DNA from 3 places in the Duganella sp. Leaf61 genome. Region 1 is predicted to be linked to each of the others. Evidence: predicted binding sites of a transcription regulator. Region 1 holds the regulator's gene; each other region holds the start of a gene.
The links. Region 1 encodes LexA, which represses DNA repair genes until DNA is damaged. Its sites were predicted from a motif close to ACTGTATNNNNATACAGT; they were not measured.
Positions count from the first base shown of each region.

Region 2: a site for LexA is predicted at 1,632-1,649, ahead of imuA (translesion DNA synthesis-associated protein ImuA). Genes of this name have one in related genera too.
Region 3: a site for LexA is predicted at 2,214-2,231, ahead of ASF04_RS15700 (PA0069 family radical SAM protein). Genes of this name have one in related genera too.

Region 1 is NZ_LMLM01000012.1:46,919-51,052, forward strand. It holds gene priB (primosomal replication protein N) at 1-176, opposite strand, end outside; gene rpsF (30S ribosomal protein S6) at 195-584, opposite strand; gene ASF04_RS09205 (DUF5695 domain-containing protein) at 740-1,555, shown strand; gene lexA (transcriptional repressor LexA) at 1,708-2,346, shown strand; gene ASF04_RS09215 (cystathionine gamma-synthase family protein) at 2,378-3,622, opposite strand; gene purF (amidophosphoribosyltransferase) at 3,629-4,134, opposite strand, start outside.
Region 2 is NZ_LMLM01000012.1:159,159-163,292, forward strand. It holds gene ASF04_RS09710 (M61 family metallopeptidase) at 1-289, shown strand, start outside; gene ASF04_RS09715 (hypothetical protein) at 320-667, shown strand; gene ASF04_RS09720 (S9 family peptidase) at 728-1,486, opposite strand; gene imuA (translesion DNA synthesis-associated protein ImuA) at 1,734-2,489, shown strand; gene ASF04_RS09730 (DNA polymerase Y family protein) at 2,422-3,891, shown strand; gene ASF04_RS09735 (error-prone DNA polymerase) at 4,035-4,134, shown strand, end outside.
Region 3 is NZ_LMLM01000028.1:136,799-140,932, reverse strand. It holds gene ASF04_RS15710 (NAD(P)H-dependent oxidoreductase) at 1-318, shown strand, start outside; gene ASF04_RS15705 (gamma-glutamylcyclotransferase) at 368-967, shown strand; gene ASF04_RS15700 (PA0069 family radical SAM protein) at 1,046-2,200, opposite strand; gene ASF04_RS15695 (DUF2760 domain-containing protein) at 2,428-3,105, shown strand; gene ASF04_RS15690 (Hsp70 family protein) at 3,102-4,134, shown strand, end outside.

The DNA.
Region 1 (4,134 bases):
CCTGAAATCTCGCCTGCGGCAACCGCAGAAATTTCAAACTCGCTCAACCGGGCGATTCCCGCCTCCATTTGCTGCGACCGATGCTGGAGTACAGCATTGATGATCGGCATGCCTGCCGGGGTGTAACGCAAGGCGTCACGCTCGGCAATGAGGGCAGTGAACTGGAGCTGGTTCAGCTCGGTTCCTTGAAACAATTAGGCTGCGGCAGGAGCTGGAGCAGCTGCTGGGGCTTCGGTGCGATGCGATTTGGCAGCATCTTCACGTTGTACCGACTTCATCATTGGCGAAGGAGCGGTTTCCGCTTTCTTCAGCTTGACGGTCAGGTGACGCAGCACGGCATCATTGAATTTGAATGCGGTTTCCAGCTCGACCAGGGTCTCGTTGTCGCATTCGATGTTCAGGCAGATGTAGTGTGCTTTGGCCAGTTTCTGGATCGAGTAAGCCATCTGACGACGGCCCCAATCTTCAACACGGTGCACGGAGCCACCGCGGGTCGTTACAGTGGTTTTGTAACGTTCGATCATCGCGGGCACTTGCTCGCTCTGGTCCGGGTGGACGATAAATACGATTTCGTAGTGACGCATGAAAACTCCCTTAAGGACTTGTGAATATAGCCCACCCTGGCGTCAAGACAGGTGTGGGAAGAGGTAAGCCCGCGACTATAGCAGCTTTTTCAGCGGAACGCCAGCCCGGTGTTGCCGGTGCTACAGTGCGATTTTCTTGTTCTGGAAACATGATCATGAAGTATCTGATTGCACTTGCGGCGCTGCCCGCCCTGCTGTTCTCTCCGCCCGGTCTGGCTGCCGCACCGCACGAAGAGGCGCCCATCAAGACCCGGGCCTACAGCACCCCTGCCCTGCTGTTCGCGCTGCGCACCGACACCCAGACCCTGGCGCGCCTCACGCCCGTGCTCGACCCCAGTTTCGATTTCGTGCCCGGCCCGCGCGAAGACGCGCGCCAGGGCAATGGCTACCGCCACCTGGGCGACCTGGCCCTGACCGTCCGCACCGGCAATGGCGCCGAGCGTACCTACACCTCGTTCGAGGCGCGCCGGCCGATCCACATACTGCCCGCAGGCCGGGCGCTGGCCGCTGCCGACATCAGCGCCAGCATGGGCGCCGAGATGGGCGCCAGCGTGCCGCTGGCAGTGGAACGACGCTGGCTTAACGAGCGCGGCACGCTGGTGCTGCGCTTTACCCTGATCAACCGGGATCGGCAACCGGTGCAGGTGGTGTCCGCCAGCATGCCGATGGTGTTCGAGCAACAAGGCTTCGGCGCCTCGGCCAAGGAACGGCAGGCCAGCAGCAGCACCGTCAAGCCGCGCCCGGGCGCGCCGGGCTCGGTGGAAGTGGCGCGCGCGAACGGCCAGCCGCCGGCGCTGCGGCTGCAACCGGACGGCCGCACCCCGCTTGACAGCTGGCAAGCCATGCCGGGCGGGCAACTGCAGGGCGAACAGTACGCCAGTTGGGTCACCAGCGGGTTTACCCTCAAACCGGGCGCCAAACGTGACATCGGCGTGCGATTCGTGATCCAGCCGCAAGGGGCAACGCGCTGATTTCTCATAGGGGAGCGTGGCACACTCCCCTGTGCAACAACTTTTTTCACATTATTTCGCTCAAAGCAAGAAATTCCCTTGCATTGGCGGTCATACTGTACAAAAATACAGACTGTCTATATACACAGCCCATTTTTTTACTGACCACGCCCATGATCAAGCTCACCGCACGCCAGGAACAAATTCTCAATCTGATCAAGGATGCCATCGAGAACACCGGCTTCCCGCCCACGCGCGCCGAGATTGCCAACGAACTGGGCTTCAAGTCGGCCAACGCCGCCGAGGAACATTTGCAGGCGCTGGCACGCAAGGGCGCGATCGAAATCGCCGCCGGCACCTCGCGCGGCATCCGCCTGCTCGGTGTCCATGCCGAACCTTCGACGTCCAAGATGCCTGCCGCGCTAATGATGTCGCTGCCACTGATCGGCCGCGTGGCTGCCGGTTCGCCGATTCTGGCGCAGGAAAACCTGGAAGCGAGCTACAACGTCGATCCGGCCATGTTTTCGGCCAAGCCCGACTACCTGCTCAAGGTGCGCGGCGAATCGATGCGCGACGCCGGCATCATGGATGGCGATTTGCTGGCCGTGAAAAAAATCGACAGCGCCAAGAATGGCCAGATCGTGGTGGCGCGCATCGGCAACGAAGTAACGGTCAAGCGCTATCGCAAGACGGGGTCGCTGGTGGAACTGCTGCCGGAAAACCCGGAGTTCAAGATCATCAAGGTCGATCCCGAGGCGGACGAGTTTGCGCTCGAAGGCCTGGCAGTAGGCCTGATGCGCACCTGGCACTAAAAAATATGGACCGCCGCGGCGGTCCATTGTTTTAACAACCTTTCAGCGCGCAGCTGAAGTCTTCCAGCAGGTCGTCCTCATCCTCGATGCCGACCGACACCCGTATCAGCGACTCCGCAATCCCCATCGATGCACGCCGTTCGGCGCCCATTTCAAAGAAGATCGTGTGCGCCACCGGGATGATCAGGGTGCGCGTGTCGCCAAGGTTCGACGCCGGGATTGCCAGCTTGAGGCGATTGAGGAAGTCAAAGCAATCGATGCCATCCTTCAGCTCAAAGCTCAGCAGCGAACCGTGCTTACGGAACAGCTCGGAGCTGATGCCATGCTGGGGATGCGATGCCAGGCCCGGGTAGTACACCGCCGCCACCCGCTCGTCCGATTCCAGCAATGTGGCCAGCGCCAGCGCGTTGCTGCTGGTGCGTTCCATGCGCAGCGCCAGGGTTTCGGCGCCGACGGCAATGTGGTGCGCCGCCTCGGGCGCCAGGGACGAGCCGAAGTCGCGCAGCGCCTTGGCGCGGATTTGCGCCAGGCCCCATTGCACCGGCTGCGCCTTTTTATAGTTCTCGTAGATGTTGGGGAACCGGGTCCAGTCGTACGCGCCGGTGTCGGTCAGGCTGCCGCCGAGCGCATTGCCGTGGCCGCCGATCGACTTGGTCAGCGCATTGACCACCAGGCCGGCACCGACCGATTTCGGTCGGAACAAATAAGGCGTGGTCATGGTGTTATCGACCACGTACAGGATGCCGCGTGCCTGGCACAGTTCGCCAATGCGCTTGAGGTCCGCTACTTGCGTGCGCGGGTTGGCGATGGTTTCGACAAATACCACGCGGGTGTTGTCGGTGATCGCCGCCTCGACATTGGCAACATCGGTGGCATCGACAAACGACACGCCCACGCCCTGCGCCATGGTGGTTTGCCACAGGCTGTTGGTGTTACCGAACAAGAACGACGACGACACCACGTGGTCGCCGGTGCGCAACAGCGCCTGGAACACGGCGCCGATCGCGCCCATGCCGGTAGCAAAGCAGATCGTGCCCACGCCCTGCTCCATCTTGTTCACCTTGTCTTCCAGCGCGGCGATGGTCGGGTTACCCTGGCGACCGTACCGGAAGCCCGGCTCCTTGCCCTGGAATACCGAGGCCAGCTGGCGCGCATCGGCATAGCCGAACGCGACCGACGTATGGATCGGCTTGTGCAGCGAACCGTGCTCGATGCCCTTCTGGCGGTCGTTGTGCAGGATGGTGGTGGTGAAACCGTAGTTTTTCTTGTCTGTCATGGACGATCAGCCCTCGGCGGCAGCCAGGTTCAGGTTCAGCTGCGAACGGCCCGCGTCTTCCGGCTTGGCGGCCTTGGTCGGGTTGTTGCGCTCGTTTTCGAGCTTGTCCAGGTACTCGCGGCTGACGTCGCCGGTGATGTACACGCCGTCGAAGCACGACGCTTCAAAGCTGGTCAGTGCCGGGTTGACGTCGGAAATGGCTTGCTTGAGCGCATCGATGTCCTGGTACACCAGGGCGTCGGCGGTGATCTCGCGACACACTTCTTCCACCGTGCGACCGTGGGCGATCAGCTCGTCGCGGGTAGGCATGTCGATGCCGTACACGTTCGGGTAGATCACCGGTGGCGCGGCCGACGCGAAGATCACTTTCTTGGCGCCGGAGTCGCGTGCCATCTGCACGATCTCGCGGCTGGTGGTGCCGCGCACGATGGAATCATCGACCAGCAGCACGACCTTGTCCTTGAACTCGTCAGGGATTGCATTGAGCTTCTGACGCACGGATTTCTTGCGTG
Region 2 (4,134 bases), 110 kb from region 1:
CGAAGGCAAGCTCGAATCGTTCATCTGGGAAGGCATAGCCTTCAAGGCCGGCCTGTCGGGCAACTCGACATTGCTGGCAGTGAATGGCCGCGCCTACAAGCCCGAGGTGCTGCGCGCGGCGATCACGGCCGCCAAGGACAGCAAGGAGCCGATCCAGCTGCTGGTGAAAAAGGGCAACCTGTACACCACGTATGCGATCGACTACCACGACGGTTTGAAGTACCCGCGCCTGGAACGGATCAAGGGCACGCCTGACCGCCTGGAAGCAATTCTGCAGCCGTTGAAGTAAGATGGCTCAACGCCCAAACCTGAGGACACTATGAGCAATAACACTGATATCCAATTGAGCGGCCCTTTCAAGGCTACCGACGGCGCCGGCCGTGCCCACGACGCCAAGGCGATCCGTATCTTCGATGAAGGTTATGGCGCGATCGACGTGTACGTGGACTTTGCCGGTTCGGTCAGCGGCCTGCACAAGGACAAGTCCCTGATCGACGCCGTGGTGGCGCAACTGCGCACCGTCGGCTACAAGGGTCCGGCCCTCACCGCCGGCGACCCGGTGCTGCAGGAAGGCAAACTGCTGGTGCTGGAAGCCCCGGACGAGTTCAACACCTTTGCCGCTGGCAAGGGCTGGAAGGATTTGGCCGAGGAATTTGGCGACGAATAATTTTTCAATCTCAGGCTAAAAACCCGTCATTCCGGCGCAGGCCGGAATCCGGTTTTCAGCCTATGACAGATAGCGGCGGCTCCATGCCGCGATCAAGTCCGCCACATACACCGCATCCTCGCGCCGGGTCAGCAAATGGTCGGCGGTATCGAGCGACACGAAACTTTTCGGGTGCCTGGCGGCAGTCACAATTTCCATGGCATTGGCCACCGGCACGGTATCGTCGCCAGGTGCGTGCATCACCAGCAAACCGCGCTTCAAGCCCGCAATCTTCGGTTTCAATGCATACTCTTCGGCATCGTCGAAAAACTGGCGCTTGATGCGGAATGGCCGTCCGGCCAGCGGCACCATGGCCTCCCCTTCCTGCCTGATCAGTTCCAGGTACTTGCTGCCGAACAGGCTGGGCATATGGGTCGGATCGCTGGGCGAACCGATCGTCACCACTGCCGTGGCCTCCGCGATCTGCCCGGCCGCCGCCAGCATGGCCGTGCCGCCCAGGCTATGGCCGATCAACAACTGCGGCGCCGCATGGTGCGTGCGCAAAAAATCGGCAGCGGCCACCAGGTCGGCCACATTCGAAGAAAAATTGGTATCGGCAAAATCGCCCTCGCTGCCACCGAGGCCCGTAAAATCGAACCGCAGCACGGCGATGCCATGCGCCGCCAGCGACTGCGCCAATCGATGGGCGCCAATCGCATCCTTGCCGCAGGTGAAGCAATGGGCAAACAGCGCGTACGCGCGAATATCGCCATCGGGCGCGTCAAGCTTGGCGGCCAGCTTGAGGCCGTTGGAGATAAATTCCTGTCTTTGAGAACGCATGCAAACTCCTGCAACTTCGATGAAGGCGTACTCTGACGCATAAGTGGCGGCGGGACAAGTCCAGCGTTCACCATTACCAACCTTCGGGTATCTCGCAAACACCGCAAGTAAATCGACCTTGCACCTCAACGCTAACGCAGATTATACTGTACATGCATACAGTATCAATTTACCAACTCGTTTTGTGCGCCCATGTGCACAAGTTTATTTTTACCTTTTACGTTCGTTCTCGACCACCCGTGCAGCCATGCTTACGCCACCGCTCCCCATCACCACCGCAGCTGCGCAGGCTGGCCGCCTGGCCATGCGCGATGTGTGGCGTGCCAGCGAATTGGCCATTTCGCGCTCCACCACTTGCAGCACCGGGCACGACCGGCTCGATCGCGAACTGCCCAACCAGGGCTGGCCACGCTCGGCGCTGATCGAGCTGCTGGTGCAGCAACACGGCATCGGCGAAATGCAATTATTAAAGCCCGTGCTGGCCAGCCTGGCCGCGCGCCAGCGCGTGGCGCTGGTGCAGCCGCCTTATTTGCCGCACGCCATGGCGTGCCGGGCCTGGCAAGTCAACGACCGCAACCTGCTGTGGCTCAAGCCGGCCAGCAGTGCCGATGCGCTGTGGGCGGCCGAGCAAATCCTCAAGAACGGCTCGTGCGGCGCGGTGCTGCTGTGGCAGGCCAATGTACGGCCCGAAGCGCTGCGCCGGCTCAACCTGGCCGCGCAAAGCACCGATACCTGGCTGTGGCTGCTGCGACCCATCGCGGCGGCAGCCGACGCTTCGCCGTCGCCGCTGCGCATGACCTTGCGCCCGGCCGCGGGCGGTGTTTCGGTGGACATCATCAAGCGCAAGGGTCCCCATTGCGAGCAACCTTTTTTCATTCCCCTCGGTGATATGCCGGTACCGCTGCATATCCCCCTGCAACCTGCCTCCCACGATCATGAAACTGATGTTAAGCGTCCACCTGCCGTTGTTGCCGCTCGAAGCGCAACGACCGTGCTGGTCTGAGCCGGCGCCCATGGTCGTCGTCGAGCACGGCCTGGTGCTGGCCATGTCGCGCCAGGCTGCGCAGGCCGGCGTGCGCCTGGGAATGCGCGGCGGCGGCGTGGCGGCCATCGCGCCCCAGACCATCCTGCTCGACCGCGCGGCCGACAAGGAAGACCTGGCGCTGGAAGCGATTGCCACCGCGCTGATGCAATACACGCCCGACATCACGTACCAGCCCGACTGGTCGCTGCTGCTGGACGTGAGCGCCAGCCTCACGCTGTTCAAGGGTCCGCATGCGCTGTGTCTGCGCGTGCTGCGCAGCGTGGCAGCGCTCGGCTTCACCCTGCAACTGGGCACCGCCCCCACGGCAGAAGGCGCCTGGCTGCTGGCGCGCAACGAGCGGCGCAAGGACCAGCCCAAGGGCCGCCGGGTGGCGTCGATGGAACGCCTGCAACAGCGTCTCAACCAGCTGCCGTGCGAGCTGATCCCGGCCGCCGCACCGTTTCACGGCTGGCTCACCGACATCGGCGCGCGCGACCTGGGCGCCTTGCGCCGGTTGCCGCGCGCAGGGCTGCTGCGGCGCACCGACAAAGACCTGCTGGCCGCGCTCGACCGCGCCTATGGCGAGGCGCCGGAAATGTTCGAGTGGATCAAGCCACCGTTGCAATTTTGCGCGCGCATCGAAACCTTCGAACGCGTCGAGCATGCCGACGCCTTGCTGCACGGAGCGTCGAGCCTGATCCAGCAACTGGTGGGCTGGCTTACCGCCATGCAGCAAGCGGTGCGCGCGTTCACGCTGTACCTCGAACACGAGCGCGGCCGGGCAGCAGTAGCGCCCACGGCGCTCGAGATCATGCTGGCCGAACCGGCATGGCACGAGTCGCACCTGGTGCGTCTGCTCAAGGAGCGCCTCGGCAAGGTGGAACTGCATGCGCCGGTGATCGCGCTGCGGCTCGAAGCCGTCAAGATCGAAGCCATGCTGCCCCCCAATGCGTCGCTGTTTCCCGAGCCGGGCGGCACGCCGCAGGACTATCACCGGCTGCTCGAACTGCTCACCGCGCGCCTCGGCGCCGACAACGTGCTCACGCCCGCCACCGTGGACGACTACCGCCCCGAAATCTGCAACACCTGGCTGCCGGCCACGGCCAGGCGCCCCAAGCCGCAACTGGAGGAAGTATTCGACGGCCGGCCGTTCTGGTTGCTGCCGAAACCAATCGCGCTGCTGATGCGCGACAACCGGCCGTTTTACGGCAGCGCCCTCAAAATCCTCTCCGGCCCCGAGCGGCTGGAGGCTGGCTGGTGGAACGATCAAACCGCCGCGCGCGACTACTTCGTCGCCCAGGGCAGCGACGCCAGCTGCTACTGGATCTACCTCGAACGCACTACCGATGCGCGCTGGTTTTTGCATGGGCTGTATGCCTGACCATGGACAAGCCGCCTATTCCGCCTATTCCGCCAGTGCCGCCAGTGCCGCCGGCACCCGGCAATGGCCCGCCTGCCGGTAGTCTGCCCAGCGGACTACCGGGTAGTCTCCCCGGCGGTTTGCCCGCTGGTTTGCCTGGCAACTTGCCTGCCGGCGGTGTCCCCGCCAGCAGCTTGCCCAGTTATGCGGAACTGCAAGTGTTCAGCAATTTCAGCTTTCTGCGCGGCGCCTCGCCGCCCGAGC
Region 3 (4,134 bases), on a different contig from region 1:
CTGCTCAGCGCCGCGCTGCTGCAAGAGTTCATCGATGCCGACATCGTGGTGGTCGGTGCACCCATGCACAATTATTTCGCGCCGTCGTCGCTGAAGGTGTGGCTCGACCGCTTGCTGCCTTTGCACGATCCGAGTGAAAACGATTGCATGGCCGAAATACAGGTGGTGCTGGTGACGTCCGGCGCGGACGACACGGCCAGCGCCACGCTGATGCGGCACTACGAAGAGCAGTTGGAGGCCGCCTTCGCGTCGATCGGTGTGCGACAATTGCAGATCGCGCGCAGCAGCGATTTTGCCGCGCAGGCAGACCGTGCCTGACCTGCTGGCAGTGCCGCAGGCAGATACACCACAGTACAGCAAGACCGACATGACAGCAGACACCATCGCCATCAACCAGAAAATGGACCAGTTCGACGGCCACCACAGCGTATGGCTGTTCGGCTACGGTTCGCTGATCTACAAGGCCGACTTCCCCTACCTGCAACGGCGCCCCGCCAGCATCGCCAACTGGACCCGGCGCTTCTGGCAAGGCTCGCACGACCACCGAGGCACGCCCGACGCGCCGGGCCGCGTAGTGACCCTGATCGAAGCGCCGGGCGTCATCTGCCACGGCATGGCCTACCTGATCACCCCCGAGGTATTCGCCCATCTCGACCATCGCGAGAAGGACGGCTATTTACGATTGGCTACGCCGATCAGTTTCGAGGATGAAGAGGCTGACAATGCACCCGAAAGCGTCCTGGGACTCGTCTACATCGCCACGCCGGACAATCTCGCCTTCATCGGCGAAGCGTCCGAGCGCGACATCGCCGAACATATTGCCCGCTCGGCCGGCCCCAGCGGGCCCAATAGCGACTACCTGAACCACCTGGCCCACGCGCTGCGCGAACTGGGCCGCGATGATCCGCACGTATTCGAAATCGAGCGGCACTTGGTGGAACTGGCCAGCCGCATGGCGCGCACCTGAGCGGCTAGCGCATGCGGCATCCTTGTAACCGGCCGGCACGCTGGCGCAGTCCGCGCACCGTGGCCACATCCGCGCGTCTCAGAACAAATCCAGCTGACCGCTATTGACCACCCTGGCCCGCGCCCCCAGCGGCGGCACCACCAGTGGTCGCACGAACTGCGAGGCGTCCATGGTGTGGAAGCGGCTGCCCTGCCCCGTCAGCCCCAGCCGCTCGGCAGCAATCTTGAAGCGCTGCTTGATCAGGTCGGCCCACACGCCCTCGCCCTTCATGCGCGTGGCGAAGTTGCTGTCGTAGTCCTTGCCGCCGCGCATGTCGCGTACGCGGTTCATCACGCGCTGGGCGCGGTCGGGAAAGTGCGCTTCCAGCCATTGGTGGAACAGCGGCGCGACCTCCCACGGCAGGCGCAGCACCGTGTAGTGCGCCGAGACGGCGCCGGCGTCCTTGACCGCCGCCAGCAGGCGCTCGATTTCCGGTTCCGTCACGAACGGGATGATGGGTGCGACGCTCACGGCCACGGGTATGCCGGCGTCGGTAAGCGTGCGGATGGTGCGCAGGCGCCGGGCCGGCGCGGCGGCGCGCGGCTCCAGCGTGCGGGCGATGGCCGGATCGAGCGTGGTGAGCGTGATCGCCACGCCAGCCAGGCGCTGCGCGGCCATGGGCGCCAGGATGTCGATGTCGCGTTCGATCAGTGACGACTTGGTGATCAGCCCCACCGGGTGGTGGCACTCTTGCAGCACTTCGAGCACGCGGCGCGTGAGCTTGCGGTCGCGCTCGCACGGCTGGTAGGCGTCGGTGTTGACGCCCAGCGCTATCGATTCCGGCACGTAGCCGGACTTGGCCAGCTCGCGGCGCAGCATGTCGGGCGCGTTGACCTTGGCGAAAATCTTGCTCTCGAAGTCCATGCCCGGCGACAGGCCAAGATAGCTGTGGGTGGGGCGGGCAAAGCAGTAAATGCAGCCATGTTCGCAACCACGATACGGATTGAGCGAGACACCGAACGGCAAGTCCGGCGAAGCATTGCGGCTGAGGATGGACTTGCAGACCTCGTCGATGACCTGGGTTTTCCATGGTGTGGACTCCTCTTCTTCGCATTGCCAGCCGTCGTCGTATGACTCGCGCGCGTGGACCTCGAACCGGCCCTGCAGATTGGACACGGCGCCACGTCCCTTGTGCGCCTTGAGCGACGGCGGCGGCAACATTACATGCGATTGGTTATTTTCGTCGTGGGACATGGCTGACCTGAATACTGTATATATAAACAGTATTCTAGGCGCTCGCCCGGACCATATCAAGTTCTAAATCATCCGTGCACCCCGCCCTGCTTTGGCGCCCCGGCACGAACTGGTATCATGCAGGGCTTCCGGGGGCCAGGCCTCCGCGCGCCTTGCGCGACTCCAACCAATTACACGCCGGAACGCCGCCAAACGCGGCGCGCCGGCATACTCACCGCGAGCAATTGATGAACAAACCAAACCAACCGCTGCCGTCTTTTTTCAGCCGCATCTCGATTGCCATCGGCGCCTTTTTTCGCGCCATCTCCGATGCTGAATACGCCGCCCGCCTGACCCGCATGGACGACGCCCCCGTTCCCGTTGCCGCGCCCACGCCGGTGCCGGTTCCAGTACCAACCCCAGTGCCCGTGCCCGTGCCGACGCCGCTGCCAGTACCGACCCCGGTGCCAGTCCCTACGCCTGTCCCGGTACCAACGCCGGTGCCCGTCACCGCGCCGGCCCCGGCGCCGGTCACCCTGCGCGTGGCCACGCCCGACGCCGCCCTGCAATTGCTGAGCCTGTTCCAGCGCGAAGCGCGCCTGATCGATTTCACCCAGGAAAACCTGTCCGCCTACTCCGACGCCGACATCGGCGCCGCCGCGCGCGTGGTGCACGAGGGTTGCAGCAAGGTGCTGCGCGAACACTTCACCATCGAAGCCGTGCGCAGTGAAGCCGAAGGCAGCCGGGTGGTGCTGGAGCAAGGCTTTGACGCCGCCGCCGTGCGCCTGACCGGCAACGTGGTCGGCCAGGCGCCGTTCCGTGGCACGCTCAGCCATCGCGGCTGGCGTTCGACCGACGTGCGCCTGCCGAAACTGGCCGAAGCGCACGATGCCGCCATCCTGGCCCCGGCGGAGGTGGAACTGTGAACGATCCACGTTACGCCATCGGCATCGACCTCGGCACCACCCACAGCGCCCTGTCCTATGTGAACCTGCAAGCGAGCGACGGCGAGAAAACCGACCACGGCGTGCTGGCCATTCCCCAGCTGACCGCACCGGGCACGGTGGAAGACTTGCCGCTACTGCCGTCGTTCCTGTACCTGCCGCACGCCGACGAACTGGCGCCCGGCGAAAACAAGCTGCCCTGGCAGCGGAGCGACGCCGAACTGACCGGTGTGGCCGGTGAAATGGCGCGCAGCCGTGGCGCCACCACGCCGATCCGCCTGGTTTCGAGCGCCAAGAGCTGGTTGAGCCATCCCGGCGTGGACCGCCGCTCGGCGCTGCTGCCGGCCGACGCACCGGAAGAAGTCACGCGCGTCTCGCCCTTGGCCGCCTCCACCCGCTACCTGGCCCACTTGCGCCAGGCGTGGGAACAGGCGCACCCGGAAGCGCCGTTCAACGAACAGGCGATTACCGTCACGATTCCCGCATCGTTCGACCCCGGTGCGCGCGAACTGACGGCTGAAGCGGCGCGCGCTGCCGGCTACGAAAACCTCACCCTGCTGGAAGAACCGCAAGCAGCCCTGTACAGCTGGATCCACGGCAGCGAAGGCCGTTGGAGAAAAGAAGTCAAGCCGGGCGACATCATCCTGGTAGTTGACGTGGGCGGCGGCACCAGCGACTTTTCGCTGATCGCCGTGCTGGAACGGGACGGCGTGCTCGAACCGCACCGCATCGCGGTCGGCGACCATATCCTGCTGGGCGGCGACAATATGGACCTGGCGCTGGCGCACCTGGTGGCCCGCAAGCTGGCGGCCACTGGCACCCAGCTCGACGCCTGGCAAATGCGCGCACTGACCTACGGCAGCCGCACCGCCAAGGAAAAGCTGCTGGCCGACGCCAGCATCGAGACCTGGCCGATCGTGGTGCCAAGCCGTGGTTCGAAATTGATCGGCGGCTCGATCCGCACCGAACTCACACGCGCCGAAGTGACCACCTTCATCCTCGACGGCTTCT